DNA from 2 places in the Erwinia pyri genome. Region 1 is predicted to be linked to the other one. Evidence: predicted binding sites of a transcription regulator. Region 1 holds the regulator's gene; the other holds the start of a gene.
What was found. The regulator PhoB, encoded in region 1, activates phosphate uptake and scavenging genes when phosphate is short. The targets are predictions, from matches to a motif close to CTGTCATAAAACTGNCNNAT.

Region 1 (7,225 bases):
CAGGCCAAGCCCGCTGCCGCCGGTTTGCCGTGAACGCGCTTTATCCACGCGATAAAAACGTTCCGTCAGGCGGGGAATATGTTCAGGCGAAATGCCCGGACCATTATCCTTCACCCTGAACAGCGCGCCCTGCGGGGTTTGCTGCCAGCTGATATCAATGCGTGTACCGGGCGGCGTGTGGTTAACCGAGTTATAAACGAGGTTGGAGATGGCGCTTCGCAGCTGCTCGTCGTTGCCGAAAACCCGCAGATGTTGATCGCTGTGGAAATGGATTTCGTGCCGCCCCTGGCTCAAGGTTTCTGCTTCACGCTGCAACAGCTTCAGCATTAACGGCACGTCGACTTTTTCCTGCAGATCGAGCGCTGGCGCGGCTTCAATACGGGAGAGCGTCAGCAGCTGTTTAACCAGCCCATCCATGCGGCGGGTCTGCTCCTGCATCGTATGCAGCGCTTTATCCCGCAGCGGCCCCTCCATGACGGAGTCATTCATCATCTCCAGGTAGCCCTGCAGCACCGTTAACGGCGTGCGCAGCTCATGGCTGACGTTGGCGAAGAAGTTACGGCGGGCGCCTTCCAGCTGATGCATCTGCGTCACGTCGCGCGCCACCAGCAGCCACTGCCCTTCTGAATAGGGCATCACGCGGAATTCAAGATGGCGATGGCTGTTAAGCACCAGGGTCAACGGTCGGGTAAAATCGCGCTGGCGGAGGTAGCGGGTAAATTCGGGGTAACGAAGCAGGTTAAGGATGTTCTGACCGTTATCCTCCGGCCAGCGCAGCCCCAGCATCTGTTGCGCCAGCCCGTTGCACCAGAAGATGGTTCCCTCTTCGGTGGTCAGTACCACGGCATCGGGCAGCGACTCCGCTCCGCTGCGGAAACGCTTAATCAGATGGCCAAGCTCGCGCCGACGCCGACGATTTCTCGCCTGCATCTGGTAGAGGCCATAAAAGAGCGGCTCCCAACTTCCGCGACCGGCTGGCGGCGTCATGCTGCGATCGATCCAGAGCCAGTGGGACAAACGGAGTAAATTAGCGAAGTGCCAGCCCATTACGGCCAACACGGCGATCAGCAGCAGCCAGGGCAGGTAGCCTACCAGCAGCCCCAAAATCAGGGCAGGCAGGCAGGCCAGCAGCAGCTCCAGCAGCAGTCTCTTCCAGGAGAGGCGTTCCAACACGGTAAAGGCTCCAGTGCGAACGATCAGTAACGTGCAGAGAAACGGTAACCTGTTCCGCGAACCGTCTGCACCATGCGATCGTGCCCGGTCAGTTCCAGCGCCTTGCGTAAGCGGCGAATATGGACGTCAACGGTACGATCTTCGACGTACACGTTAGTGCCCCACACATGATTAAGCAACTGCTCGCGGCTGTAGACCCGCTCCGGGTGCGTCATAAAGAAGTGCAGCAGCTTGTACTCTGTCGGCCCCATCTCCAGCGGCTGAGTCTCAGACATCACGCGGTGCGAAGAGGGATCGAGGCTCAATCCCTGTATTTCAATAACCTCTTCCACCGCCATTGGCGAGATGCGGCGCATCACCGCTTTAATCCGCGCCACCAGCTCTTTCGGCGAAAATGGCTTGGTAATATAGTCGTCGGCCCCCACTTCCAGACCGCGAACGCGATCCTCTTCTTCGCCACGCGCCGTGAGCATCATCACTGGGATCTCCCGGGTCATCGCTTCACGCTTCAGGTGCTTAATAAACTGAATGCCCGATCCTCCCGGCAGCATCCAGTCCAGCAGGATCAAATCAGGCCAGGGTTCGATAAGCATACTGACCGCACTGTCATAATCTTCCGCTTCTATCGGTTGATAGTCATTTTGCTCCAGAACGAAACACAACATCTCACGGATTGGGGCTTCATCTTCGACTACCAGAATGCGCTTAGCCATTATTGCTCCTGCTACTGTGACGGAATGCCACTGGATATGCGGCGCCATTATGCGTCAGTTTTATGACAGTTTTATGAAAAAAAGAGCCCCCAGCCCGCCGATTTATAACACTTTTATGAAGGTAGCGGCTGGGGTTTTGCGCAGGGCTGTTTATAATCGTCGGCACTGCTTTGCGCCTCAGAGGGATCCCATGCGAATACTCCACACGTCAGACTGGCATCTGGGCCAGTTCTTTTACACCAAAAGCCGCGCTCCGGAACATCAGGCTTTTATTGACTGGCTGCTGGAACAGGCGGTGGAAAAGCAGGTGGACGCCATTATCGTTGCGGGTGATATCTTCGATACGGGTTCGCCGCCCAGTTATGCACGTGAACTCTACAACCGTTTTGTGGTGAAGCTGCAGCAAACCGGCTGTGAGCTGGTGGTGCTGGGGGGAAATCATGACTCTGTGGCCACGCTGAACGAATCCCGCGAGCTGCTCGCCTGTCTTAATACCCGGGTAATTGCCGCAGCCAGTGACGATCCCGCGCAGCAGGTGCTGATGCTCAACACGCGCGAAGGCAAGCCCGGCGCGCTGCTCTGTGCGATCCCTTTCCTGCGGCCGCGCGACATTACCCTCAGCAGGGCAGGCCAGTCTGGGCGGGAAAAACAGCTGACGCTGCTGGAGGCGATAACCCAGCACTACCAGCGCTGTTGGCAGGCGGCACTGGTAGTGCGTGAACAGCATAATCTGCCGCTCCCCATTATCGCCACCGGCCATCTGACCACCGTTGGCGTCACCAAAAGTGATGCGGTCAGGGATATCTACATCGGCACGCTTGATGCCTTTCCGGCGCAGGCTTTTCCGCCAGCAGACTACATTGCGCTGGGGCATATCCATCGTGCGCAACGCATTGCTGACAGCGATCATATCCGCTACAGCGGCTCCCCTATTCCGCTCAGCTTTGATGAGCTGGGCCGTGAGAAAAGCGTCTTTCTGGTCGATTTTGCCGAAGGCAGGCTCAGTAACGTTGAAGCGTTGCCGATCCCGCTCTTTCAGCCCATGCAGATGATCAAAGGCTCGCTGGAAGAGATTGAGCAGCAGCTTGCGGCGATCCTGCCGCGTGAAGATGGCAAAACCGTGTGGCTCGATATCGAAATTTCCACCCATGCCTGGCTGAACGATCTGCAGCGTCGTATTCAGGAGCTGACGGAGCAGCTGCCTGTGGAGGTGGTGCTACTGCGTCGCAGCCGGGAGCAGCGTGAGCAGGTCATTAACCGTCAGAATAATGAGACGCTGAGCGAGCTGAGCGCGCAGGAGGTGTTCAGTCGCCGACTGGCGCTTGAGGAGCATGAGGATCCGGAACGGCTGGCTCGCGCTACCACGCTGTTTAAACAGACGCTGGCCGAGATAGATGATGAGGAGCAGGCATGAAGATCCTGACGCTGCGTTTTAAAAATCTCAACTCCCTGAAGGGGGAGTGGAAGATCGACTTCACCGCCGAACCTTTCGCCAGCAATGGCCTGTTTGCCATTACCGGGCCTACGGGCGCGGGCAAAACCACACTGCTCGACGCCATCTGCCTGGCGCTTTATCACGAGACCTCAAGGCTGGGTAAGCTCTCGCAGTCGCAGAACGATCTGATGACGCGTGACACCTCCGAATGTCTGGCAGAGGTTGAATTTGAGGTAAAAGGGGTGGCCTGGCGGGCATTCTGGAGCCAGAACCGGGCGCGTGGCGCAGTAGAGGGTAACCTGCAGGCGCCGCGCGTAGAGCTGGCCCGCTGCGAAGACAATAAAATCGTTGCCGACAAGGTCAAGGATAAGCTGGAGATGCTGACCGCCCTCACCGGCCTGGACTTTGAGCGCTTTACCAAGTCGATGATGCTGTCACAGGGACAATTTGCGGCGTTTCTGAACGCCGACGCCAACAGCCGCGCGGAGCTGCTTGAAGAGCTGACCGGCACCGAAATTTATGGCCGTCTCTCCGCCAGCGTGTTTGAACGCCATAAAACGGCTAAAGCGGCGCTGGATACCCTGCGCGCGCAGGCGAGCGGCATGGCCTTGCTGGAAGAGCAGCAGCTCTTACAACTCACAACCCAATTGGATGAACTGATCACAGCGGAGCAGGTGCTTACTTCGCAACATCAGCGGCACCATTTTTTATGGCAGTGGCAGCAGCAGTATCAGGCTGCCCAGCAGGCCGTGAAAGGCGCGGAACAGGCCAGCCAGCAGGCGGAAATCGCCTGGCAGCAGGATGGTGCAGAACTCTCCCGTCTCACCCAGGCAGAGCCAGCAGAAAAGGTGCGCCCGCTCTGGCAGCAGCGCGAGCAGTATCAGCAGGAGTGGCAGCAGCTGGAGAGGCAGCAACAGCAGCTTTCGCAGCAAAAAGCGCTGGCGCAGCAACAGCTTGAGGAGTGTACCCAACAGCTGAAAGTCGCCGATGACGCGCGTCAACAGCATGAGGCGTATCGCCTGCAGCAGGAGACGCTGATTGCCGACAGGGTACTGCCGCTGGATAACCGCATCGCCTCAATAAGGCAGCAGACAGAGGGGCTGGCTAAAGAAGTAAGTGAGTACCAACAATCACTCAAACGCCGTCAGGTTGTGCTGCAACAAAATCAGCAGGCGCAAACTGACAAGCAGGCACAGCAGCAGCTCCACCGGGAATGGCAGCAAAAGCATCCGCATTTTGCCCGCTGGGGAGAATCTCTGCCGCTGTGGCGCGTTCGCTTTGAGCAGCAGCAGCAGAGCGAGAAGGCGCTGAAAGTCCGGCAAACGCGAACGGAAGAGCAGCGAAACAGCGTTCTCCAGCTTCAGCGTCAGCTTCTGCAGGCGGAGCAACAGGCCAGACCGCAGCAACAGCTGCTGGAGCAGGCGCAGGCACGCTTCGCCGGAGCGGAGAAGAGCGCAGCGGCGCAGCGGCAGCGGCATGCAGAAAGCGAGCTGGAGCAGTCGCTGGCGCGGCTCAGCCAGCAGCGCCCACAGCGGCAGCAGCTGGCTCTGCTCTCTGCACAGTGGCAACAGCTTGCGGCCCGCCAGGCACGCCAGCAGGCCAGCCAGCAGGAGAGCCTGAAGCAGCAGCAGCAGGAAGAGCTGCAGCTGGCCGCGCTGCGCAACGACTGGAAAGAGAAATATCAGCATCTTCAGGATCTGGAAAAGCGCTGTGAACTGGAGCAGCGGATCGCCAGCCTGGAGCAGCAGCGCGCCCTGCTTGAAGCCGGGCAGCCCTGTCCGCTCTGCGGCTCCTGCGAGCACCCGGCGGTGGCGGATTACCAGGCGCTTGAACTCTCAGAAAACCAGCAGCGTCTGGCCAGGCTGAGAGCCGAAGTTGAGCAGCTGAAAGATCGGGGCACAGCGAAGCGCGAGCAGTTGAAAAACCTGCAGGCACTGGCCGAAAAAGAGCAGCAGGCGGCAGATGAGGATCGGCGGGAAGCCGGGCAGTTACGCACGCAGTGGCAGACGATTATCACCGCCCTCGCCCTTACGCTGACGCCCGAGCAACCTGAACAAACGCAGGCGTGGCTGGCAGAACAGGAGCGGCTGGAAACAGAGCAGCAGTCGCTGCTGCACAGCCTGCAGCAGAGCGCGCGCGAGCTGCAGCAGCATAAAGATGCCGTAACAAAGCAGCAAAATGCGCTGATGACTTTGCAGCAGCAGCAGCAGTTGACCAGTCAGCAACTGCTTACTGCGCAACAGGCGCTGGAGGAGCAGGAAGGCCTGCTGGCGCAGGAGCAGAAGAGCGTTAACCAGCAGCGCGACCTGTTGCAGACCTCTCTTCATGAAGCGGGGTTAACGCTGCCGCAACCGGGCCAGCAGGAGTCGTGGCTTGCAGAGCGTGAAAATGAGTGGCAGCAATGGATAAAAGCGGAGCAGGCGCTAACTGACCTCCTTCCCCAGCTCACCACGCTGGTGACCCAGCATCAGGCGCTGACGGAAGAGATAGCCAGCGAGCAGAACCGACTGACGCTGCTGGAACAGCGGCTTAAAACCGATCGCGAGTCGCTGGAAAAACTCAGGGAAGAGCGCTTCACGCTGTTTGGCGAACGGGATACCGTGGAGGTCCAGCAACAACTCCGCGCCCGCTCAAAACAGCATGCTGACAGCAGCGAAACCTGCCTTAAGCGCTGGCAGACGCTACAAGGCCAGTTAAATACCCTGAACGGACAGCATAACTCACTAAATGAACACGCTGTTGCACTATCTCAACGTCTGAAAACGGCTCAGCAGACGATGGCCGAAGCGCTCTCAGCCAGCCCCTTCCCGGATGAAGCGGCCTTTATCGGGGCGCTGCTTGATGAGGAAGCGATGCTACGGCTGCGTGCGTTACAGAAACAGCATGAGCAGCGGCGCCAGCAAGCTGCCGTGCTGCTGCAACAGGCGCAGCAGACGCTGGAAAATCTTGTCCGGGCCACGCCAGAAGATATGCCGGAACAGCCAGAAGGTTTGAGTGAAGTTGTTGCCAGCCTGTCGCAGCAGCTGCGGGAAAATGCCCGTCAGCAGGGGGAGACGCGCCAGCAGCTCAACAGTGATGCCGCCCGTCGTCGTCAGCAGCAGGATCTGCTGAGTCAGATAGCGGACAATGAAAAAGAGGTTGAAGAGTGGGGCTACCTGAACCAGCTGATTGGCTCGCGCGACGGCGATAAGTTCCGTAAGTTCGCGCAGGGCCTGACGCTGGATCATCTGGTCTGGCTGGCAAATAACCAGCTTAACCGCCTGCATGGCCGTTACCTGTTGCAGCGTAAATCGCAGGAGGCGCTGGAGCTTCAGGTCGTCGATACCTGGCAGGCAGATTCGCTGCGCGATACCCGTACGCTTTCCGGCGGCGAAAGCTTCCTGGTCAGCCTGGCGCTTGCCCTGGCGCTCTCCGATCTGGTCAGCCATAAAACCAGAATAGAGTCGCTGTTTCTTGATGAGGGTTTCGGCACGCTGGATGCCGACACGCTGGACAGCGCGCTGGATGCGCTGGATGCGCTGAATGCCAGCGGGAAAACCATCGGCGTGATCAGCCACGTAGAGGCGATGAAGGAACGCATCCCGGTGCAGATTAAGGTCAGGAAAGTTAACGGACTGGGTTACAGCAAGCTGGAGACGCCAACCGCGTAAGCGCAGTAGCAGAGTGCGGCTGGCGGCCATTTTCAGAGCCGCCAGTCTCACGGGGCCAAAGCCGCCCGCAGGGTTTTGCAGACTCAGCGTGCAGGAGAGAGATCAGGGCGCCATAAAGGCGCCCTGCGGATCAGATTTTTGCTGCCTTCGCACGCGGGCCAGGCAAGATGCCGCCGTTGCTGTTAGCAGTCAGTAATCTGTTGCTGGTGACGAAAGCAATTTTATGCGCACTGTCGCTGACGTTACTGGCTATC
Region 2 (7,225 bases), 1.7 Mb from region 1:
GCCTTATACCAAAGTGGAAAGCCTGGATTTTGACGATCATCCGTTCACCGTGCAGAAGTGGTCCGAGCCATGCGCGCTTTGCGGCTCCCGCCACAGCTATCTGGATGAGGTGGTGCTGGACGACCAGGGCACCCGGCTGTTTGTCTGCTCCGATACCGATTACTGCCATCAGCAACAAGAGGCGCAACAAGCATGATCAGCGAACAACCGCTGCTGGCGGTCAACCAGCTAACGCATCTCTATGCGCCGGGCAAAGGCTTCAGCGACGTCTCGTTTGAACTCTTTCCGGGCGAGGTGCTGGGCATCGTCGGCGAGTCCGGCTCGGGCAAAACGACGCTGCTGAAGGCGCTGTCTGCCCGACTGGCGCCGCAGCAGGGCAACATTATTTATCAGGGTCAGGATCTCTACGCGCTGAGCGAAAGCGATCGCCGTCGTCTGCTGCGCACCGAATGGGGCGTGGTGCATCAGTATCCGATGGACGGACTGCGCGCGCAGGTCTCTGCCGGCGGCAATATCGGCGAACGTCTGATGGCCGTGGGCGAGCGGCACTATGGCGACATCCGCGAGAAAGCGGGCCGCTGGCTGCAGGATGTGGAAATCCCGCTGTCGCGCATTGATGACCTGCCGGGCACCTTCTCCGGCGGCATGCAGCAGCGCCTGCAGATTGCCCGCAACCTGGTGACCCATCCCCGGCTGGTGTTTATGGATGAGCCGACCGGCGGGCTGGATGTGTCGGTACAGGCGCGCCTGCTCGATCTGCTGCGCAGCCTGGTTCGCGACCTGAACCTGGCCGTGGTGATTGTGACCCACGATCTGGGCGTGGCGCGTCTGCTGGCGCACCGCCTGCTGGTGATGAAGGAAGGGCAGGTGGTGGAGAGCGGGCTGACCGACCGGGTGCTGGACGATCCGCATCACCCCTATACCCAACTGCTGGTCTCATCAGTACTCGGCTGAGCATAAAGCCCAACCTAATCAGGAACTTGCCATGAGTCTTCAACTGCGCGTCGAAAATTTGTCTAAAACCTTCGTGCTTCATAACCAGCATGGGGCCGAATTGCCGGTGCTTCAGCACGCCAGCCTGGAAGTCTCCGCCGGTGAGTGCGTGGTGCTGCATGGCCATTCGGGCAGCGGGAAATCCACGCTGCTGCGTTCGCTCTATGCCAACTATCTGCCGGACCAGGGGCATATCTGGGTTAAACACCAGCAGGAATGGGTTGATCTTGTCAATGCGCCCGCCCGACAGATTCTGGCGCTGCGGCGTGACACCATCGGCTGGGTCAGCCAGTTTCTGCGGGTGATCCCGCGAATTTCCACACTTGATGTGGTGGCCCAGCCGCTGCGCGAGCGCGGCGCGGAGCGGCAGGAGAGCGAGGAGCGGGCAAAATCGCTGCTCAGCCGCCTGAACGTGCCTTCCCGTCTGTGGGATCTCGCCCCCTCGACCTTCTCCGGTGGTGAGCAGCAGAGGGTGAATATCGCCCGCGGCTTTATTGCAGACTATCCGGTGCTGCTGCTGGATGAGCCCACTGCCTCGCTGGACAGCGCCAACAGCGCCGCGGTGGTCAGCCTGATTGAACAGGCCCGAGATCGCGGCGCGGCTATCGTCGGCATCTTCCACGATAACGCCGTCCGGGACCGGATTGCTAACCGTCTTCATGTGATGAACCCCTTTGCTGAGAGCACCGTATGATCATCAATAACGTCAAACTGATTCTGGAAAATGAAGTGGTCAGCGGCTCGCTGGCGTGTGAGAACGGCGTGATCCGGGCCTTCTCCGATACCGCCAGCCAGCTGCCAGCGGCTATTGATGGTGAGGGCGGCTGGCTGATGCCGGGAATGGTAGAGCTGCATACCGACAATCTTGATAAATTTTTCACGCCGCGCCCAAAAGTAGACTGGCCCGCGCACTCCGCCATGAGCAGCCACGATGCGCTGATGGTCGCCAACGGTATTACCACGGTGCTGGATGCCATTGGGGTAGGCGACGTGCGGGACGGCGGGCATCGGCTGGATAATCTGGAGAAGATGATCAATGCCATCCGCTACAGCGAGCAACACGGCCTGAACCGCGCCGAACATCGTCTGCATCTGCGCTGCGAGCTGCCGCATGACTCCACGCTGCCGCTGTTCGAGCAGCTGATGCATACGCCAGAGCTGTCGCTGGTCTCGCTGATGGACCACTCGCCGGGGCAGCGGCAGTACACCTCGCTGGAAAAGTACCGCGTTTATTTCCAGGGCAAGTACAATCTTAACGATCTGGAGATGGATGAGTTTGAGTCGAGCCAGCTGCGCTTTGCCGAGCGCTGGTCGAAACCCAACCGCGAGGCGATCTCAGCCTGGTGCCGTGAGTATCAGATCCCGCTGGCCAGCCATGACGACGCCACGCTGGCGCATGTGGAGGAGTCTAAGGCCGTTGGCAGCGTGATCGCGGAATTCCCCACCACGGAAGAGGCGGCAAGAGCTTCCCGCGAGCTGGGATTGCAGGTGCTGATGGGCGCACCGAATATTGTGCGCGGCGGTTCGCATTCGGGCAACGTGGCGGCGCACCAGCTCGCCGCGCTGGGCCTGCTGGATATTCTCTCTTCAGATTACTATCCCGCCAGCCTGCTGGATGCGGCGTTCCGTATCGCCAGCGACGAGAACAATGGCTATCAGCTCCCGGCGGCTGTCGCACTGGTTACCAGCAATCCTGCCCGCTCGATCGGCCTGACCGACCGCGGAGTGATAGCGGAGGGCAAGCGTGCGGATCTGGTGCTGGTGAATCACCATCAGGGGCAGGTCCACGTGCGCTCGACGTGGGCGAAAGGACGGGTCGTTTACTGATGGCCAGGCTCATCTGGCTGATGGGCGCCTCCGGTTCAGGCAAGGACAGCCTGCTGGATGCGCTGCGCGAAGCGGCACCGGAAGGGGTGCTGGTGGCGCACCGCTACATTACCCGGGCTGCTGACGCCGGGGGCGAAAATCATATCGCCCTCAGCGAGGCGGAGTTTCAGCGACGGCGCGCAAAAGGGCTGTTCGCGATTGACTGGCTGGCGCATCAGCAGGCCTATGCGCTGGGCATCGAAATCGACCTCTGGCTGGCGCAGGATCTTGACGTGGTGGTGAACGGGTCACGGCTGCACCTGCCAGCTGCTGAACAGCGTTACGGTACGCAGCTGCTGCCCGTGTGCCTGCAGGTGTCGCCCGGGGTGCTGGCTCAGCGTCTCCGGCAGCGCGGCAGGGAGGGGGAGGAGCAGATAGCGCAGCGCCTTCGCCGTGCCGCAGAAGGCCCGCCGTCTTCCTGCATGATGCTGAATAATGACGGCCCGCTGAGCCAGACGCTGAGCGAGTTTATGGCGCTGCTGGCAGAGCAGGCGTGTTCGCCAGCTCAAGCGTTTGCTGCTTCAGGTAGCCAGGCTGCGGGACGCTAAACGAGTTTATAGCGCTGCTGGCAGAACAGGGCAGCTCGCCAGCTGAAGCGCTTGCTGACGCAAGGCGTGAAGCTGCTGGCCGCTGAGCACTTTTGCAGCGCGGGCAGTTGAGCAATGAGCATTATGCTCCGGGAGAGGCTAACCTTATGCAGTTTACTTTTTTGGGAACCGGTGACGTCCGCCAGGTGCCGGTTTTTGGCTGCGATTGCGCAGCCTGTCTGCGCGCCCGGCAGCACTCCGCGCGACGGCGCACGCCCACCAGCGCCTTAATCCGCCAGGGTGGCGAAACCACACTGCTGGATGCGGGGCAGTGCCATCTGGAGGAGCAGTTTGCGCCGGGCGAGCTGGACCGCATTTTTCTGACCCATTTTCATATGGACCATGTGCAGGGGCTTTTTGCGCTGCGCTGGGGGATGGGAGCCAAAATTCCGGTTTACTCTCCGCCCGACGAACAGGGATGTGACGATCTCTACCGGCATCCCGGTCTGCTCGCCTTTCAGCCTTTCCTGCGGCCTTTTGACCCGCTTCCCTGCGGCGATCTGCTGTTTACGCCGCTGCCGCTTATTCATTCGAAAATCACCTTCGGCTATCTGATTGAGCATCAGGGCGTGCGGCTGGCCTACCTTACCGATACCGTCGGGCTGCCAGAGGAGACGCTGAGCTGGCTTCAGCAGCGAAGGATCGATCACCTGGTTCTCGACTGTAGCTATGCTCCCACCGACTCGCCGCCGCGCAACCACAATGACATCTCGCTGGCGCTGGCTTTACATCAGCAGCTTGCTCCTGCTCAAACCTGGCTGACACATATCGGTCATGAGGTGGATAACTGGCTGGCTGCCAATTCCTTGCCGCCAGGCGTAGCCGCAGCGTATGACGGCTTAACGCTGGAAATGTGACAATGTCACTTTTTCCCTGCGTCATTTTTTCATCATCCCGTTGTCATTAAACCGTCACTGCGCTCGCCGTTAATAGGGCGCACAAGGCGTAACGCCTGACTCACTACGGGAAACACTATGGCACAGGCACTGTTAAAACCGGCCCCCGCTCCTGAGCTCAAGCCGCTGCGGTCAGCGCAGAAAAAAGTTCTGGCCGTAAGAGGCCTTGGCAAAGCGTACAACGCGCAAAACCGCGTGTTGCAGGAGATTAATTTTGATTTGCACGCCGGGGAGTTGGTGGCCGTTGTCGGGCGTTCCGGCGCGGGGAAATCCACGCTGTTGCATGTGCTGAATGGCACACTGCCTGCTACAGAGGGGGAGATCCTGAATTACCGCGAATCGGGTCAGCAGCAGAACATCGTTGAGCTGAATGCACGCCAGATGCGCGAATGGCGTAGCGAGTGCGGCATGATTTTCCAGGACTTCTGCCTGGTTCCGCGTCTTGATGTGCTCACCAATGTTCTGCTTGGCCGTCTCAGTCAGACTTCCACCCTGAAATCCTTTTTCAAAATCTTCCCGGATGCCGACCGCGCGCGGGCGATTGGCCTGCTGGAGTGGCTGAACATGCTGCCGCAGGCGCTGCAGCGTGCGGAAAACCTCTCGGGCGGACAGATGCAGCGCGTGGCGATCTGCCGGGCGCTGATGCAAAACCCAAAAATTCTGCTCGCCGATGAGCCTGTCGCCTCGCTCGATCCGAAAAATACCCGCCGCATTATGGATGTTCTGCGTCAGGTGAGCGACAACGGCATCAGCGTGATGGTCAACCTGCACTCGGTTGAACTGGTGAAAGAGTACTGTACCCGCGCCATTGGTATCGCCAAAGGGCGCATTGTGTTTGACGGACATCCGTCGCAGTTAACCGAAGAGCTTCTCCATACGCTGTATGGCGAAGAGATGACGCAACTTAACTAAGATCTTTTTTGGGACCCGGCAATGAAAAAATTATTATTAACCTCCCTCCTGGCAAGCGTAGTGGCATCAGGTTTTGCTCAGGCAGCCACGCCAAAGGAACTGAACTTAGGCATTTTGGGTGGTCAGAACGCCACGCAGCAGATCGGTGATAACCAGTGCGTAAAGGATTTCTTCGATAAAGAGCTGGGGACGGATACTAAATTACGTAACTCTTCCGACTACTCCGGCGTGATTCAGGGGCTGCTGGGCGGCAAAGTGGATATGGTGCTGAGCATGTCTCCCTCTTCCTATGCCTCTGTCTATATTAAAGATCCCAAAGCGGTAGACGTTGTGGGAATTGCGGTTGACGATACTGATAAATCAAAAGGCTACCACTCAGTGGTTATCGTGAAAGCCGACAGCCCCTATAAGAAGCTGTCAGATCTGAAAGGCAAATCTTTCGGTATGGCTGACCCTGACTCAACCTCAGGCTTCCTGATCCCCAACCAGACCTTCAAAAAAGAGTTTGGCGGCAGCGTGGATGACAAATACAACGGCTTCTTCTCCAGCGTGACCTTCTCCGGCGGCCATGAGCAGGACGTGTTAGGCGTGCTGAATGGTCAGTTTGAAGGTGCAGTGACCTGGGCTTCCATGGTCGGCGATTACAACACCGGCTACACCAGCGGGGCGTTTACCCGCATGATCCGCATGGATCACCCCGACCTGATGAAGCAGATTCGTATTATCTGGGAATCGCCGCTGATCCCTAACGGCCCGATCCTGGTAAGCAACAAGCTGGATGCTGATTTCAAACCTAAGCTGGTCGCTGCCATCAAAAAGCTGGATACCGAGAACCACAGCTGCTTTATCAAAGCGATGGGCGGTACACAGCATATTGGCCCGGCTACCGTGGCGGATTACCAGAACATCATTGATATGAAGCGTGAACTGACCAAGGGCGCGCGTTAAGTTGCGGTCCGGGAGCGCCTGATTCAGATCGCTGAGCAGGCGCTCTTTTTGTTTCAACTCTTAACCGGTTAACGTATGCAAAACACTGAGTTTGAGCGCTATTATCAGCAAATTCGTGGCAGGCAGAAACGCGATACGGTTCTCTGGTCGCTGATCCTTCTGGCTCTCTTTCTGGCTTCCGGCAATGTCGCCGAATTCAGCCTCACCACCGTTCTGACGTCGCTGCCTCATTTCTTCGATTATCTTGGTGAAACGCTGCCAGTGCTGCACTGGAACCTGCTGTTTGCCGACGGGCATACCGAAGGCTCGCTGGCTTACTGGGGTTACCGGCTGCATATTCAGCTGCCGTTGATCTGGGAAACGCTCAATCTGGCGCTGGCGGCAACGCTGCTGTCGGTGGCTGCGGCGGTGATCCTTGCGTTTCTTGCCGCTGACAATACTCACTCCCCGGTCTGGCTGCGCTACGCCATCCGCACCGCTGTGGCCTTTTTACGCACCATGCCGGAACTGGCCTGGGCGGTGATGTTTGTGATGGCCTTTGGTATCGGCGTGATACCGGGCTTTCTGGCGCTGGCGCTGCACACTATCGGCAGCCTGACCAAGCTGTTCTATGAAGCTATCGAGAGCGCTTCGGATAAGCCGGGGCGAGGGCTGGCCTCCTGTGGTGCTGGCCCCTTACAAAGAATGCGTTTTGCGCTCTGGCCACAGGTGAAGCCGGTGTTTCTCTCTTACAGCTTTATGCGTCTGGAAGTCAACTTCCGGCAGTCGACCATTCTTGGGCTGGTAGGGGCCGGCGGTATAGGTCAGGAGCTGATGACCAATATCAAGTTGGATCGGTACGATCAGGTCAGTATGACGATGTTGCTGATTATCGTGGTGGTGTCGCTTCTGGATACTTTTTCCGGCCATCTGCGCCGCTGGGTTGTCGAGGGGAAAGCAGCATGATCGCCTTAGCCGGTTCTGACTCTTTAAACAGTATGAAAGCGAAGCACAGCGAGCTTTTCTCTGTGCAGCGTCGCTATT

Region 2: the regulator PhoB is predicted to act here: its motif matches at 4,344-4,363, upstream of phnC (phosphonate ABC transporter ATP-binding protein).

What each region holds. Positions count from the first base shown of each region.
Region 1 covers NZ_CP132353.1:3,465,792-3,473,016, forward strand. Annotated here, with positions in the region: gene phoR (phosphate regulon sensor histidine kinase PhoR) at 1-1,173, opposite strand, end outside; gene phoB (phosphate response regulator transcription factor PhoB) at 1,197-1,886, opposite strand; gene sbcD (exonuclease subunit SbcD) at 2,077-3,300, shown strand; gene Q3V30_RS16490 (AAA family ATPase) at 3,297-6,971, shown strand; gene Q3V30_RS16495 (DUF799 domain-containing protein) at 7,102-7,225, opposite strand, start outside.
Region 2 covers NZ_CP132353.1:1,762,176-1,769,400, forward strand. Annotated here, with positions in the region: gene Q3V30_RS08155 (alpha-D-ribose 1-methylphosphonate 5-phosphate C-P-lyase PhnJ) at 1-196, shown strand, start outside; gene phnK (phosphonate C-P lyase system protein PhnK) at 193-954, shown strand; gene phnL (phosphonate C-P lyase system protein PhnL) at 986-1,687, shown strand; gene phnM (alpha-D-ribose 1-methylphosphonate 5-triphosphate diphosphatase) at 1,684-2,820, shown strand; gene phnN (ribose 1,5-bisphosphokinase) at 2,820-3,407, shown strand; gene phnP (phosphonate metabolism protein PhnP) at 3,554-4,303, shown strand; gene phnC (phosphonate ABC transporter ATP-binding protein) at 4,421-5,254, shown strand; gene phnD (phosphonate ABC transporter substrate-binding protein) at 5,276-6,202, shown strand; gene phnE (phosphonate ABC transporter, permease protein PhnE) at 6,278-7,147, shown strand; gene phnE (phosphonate ABC transporter, permease protein PhnE) at 7,144-7,225, shown strand, end outside.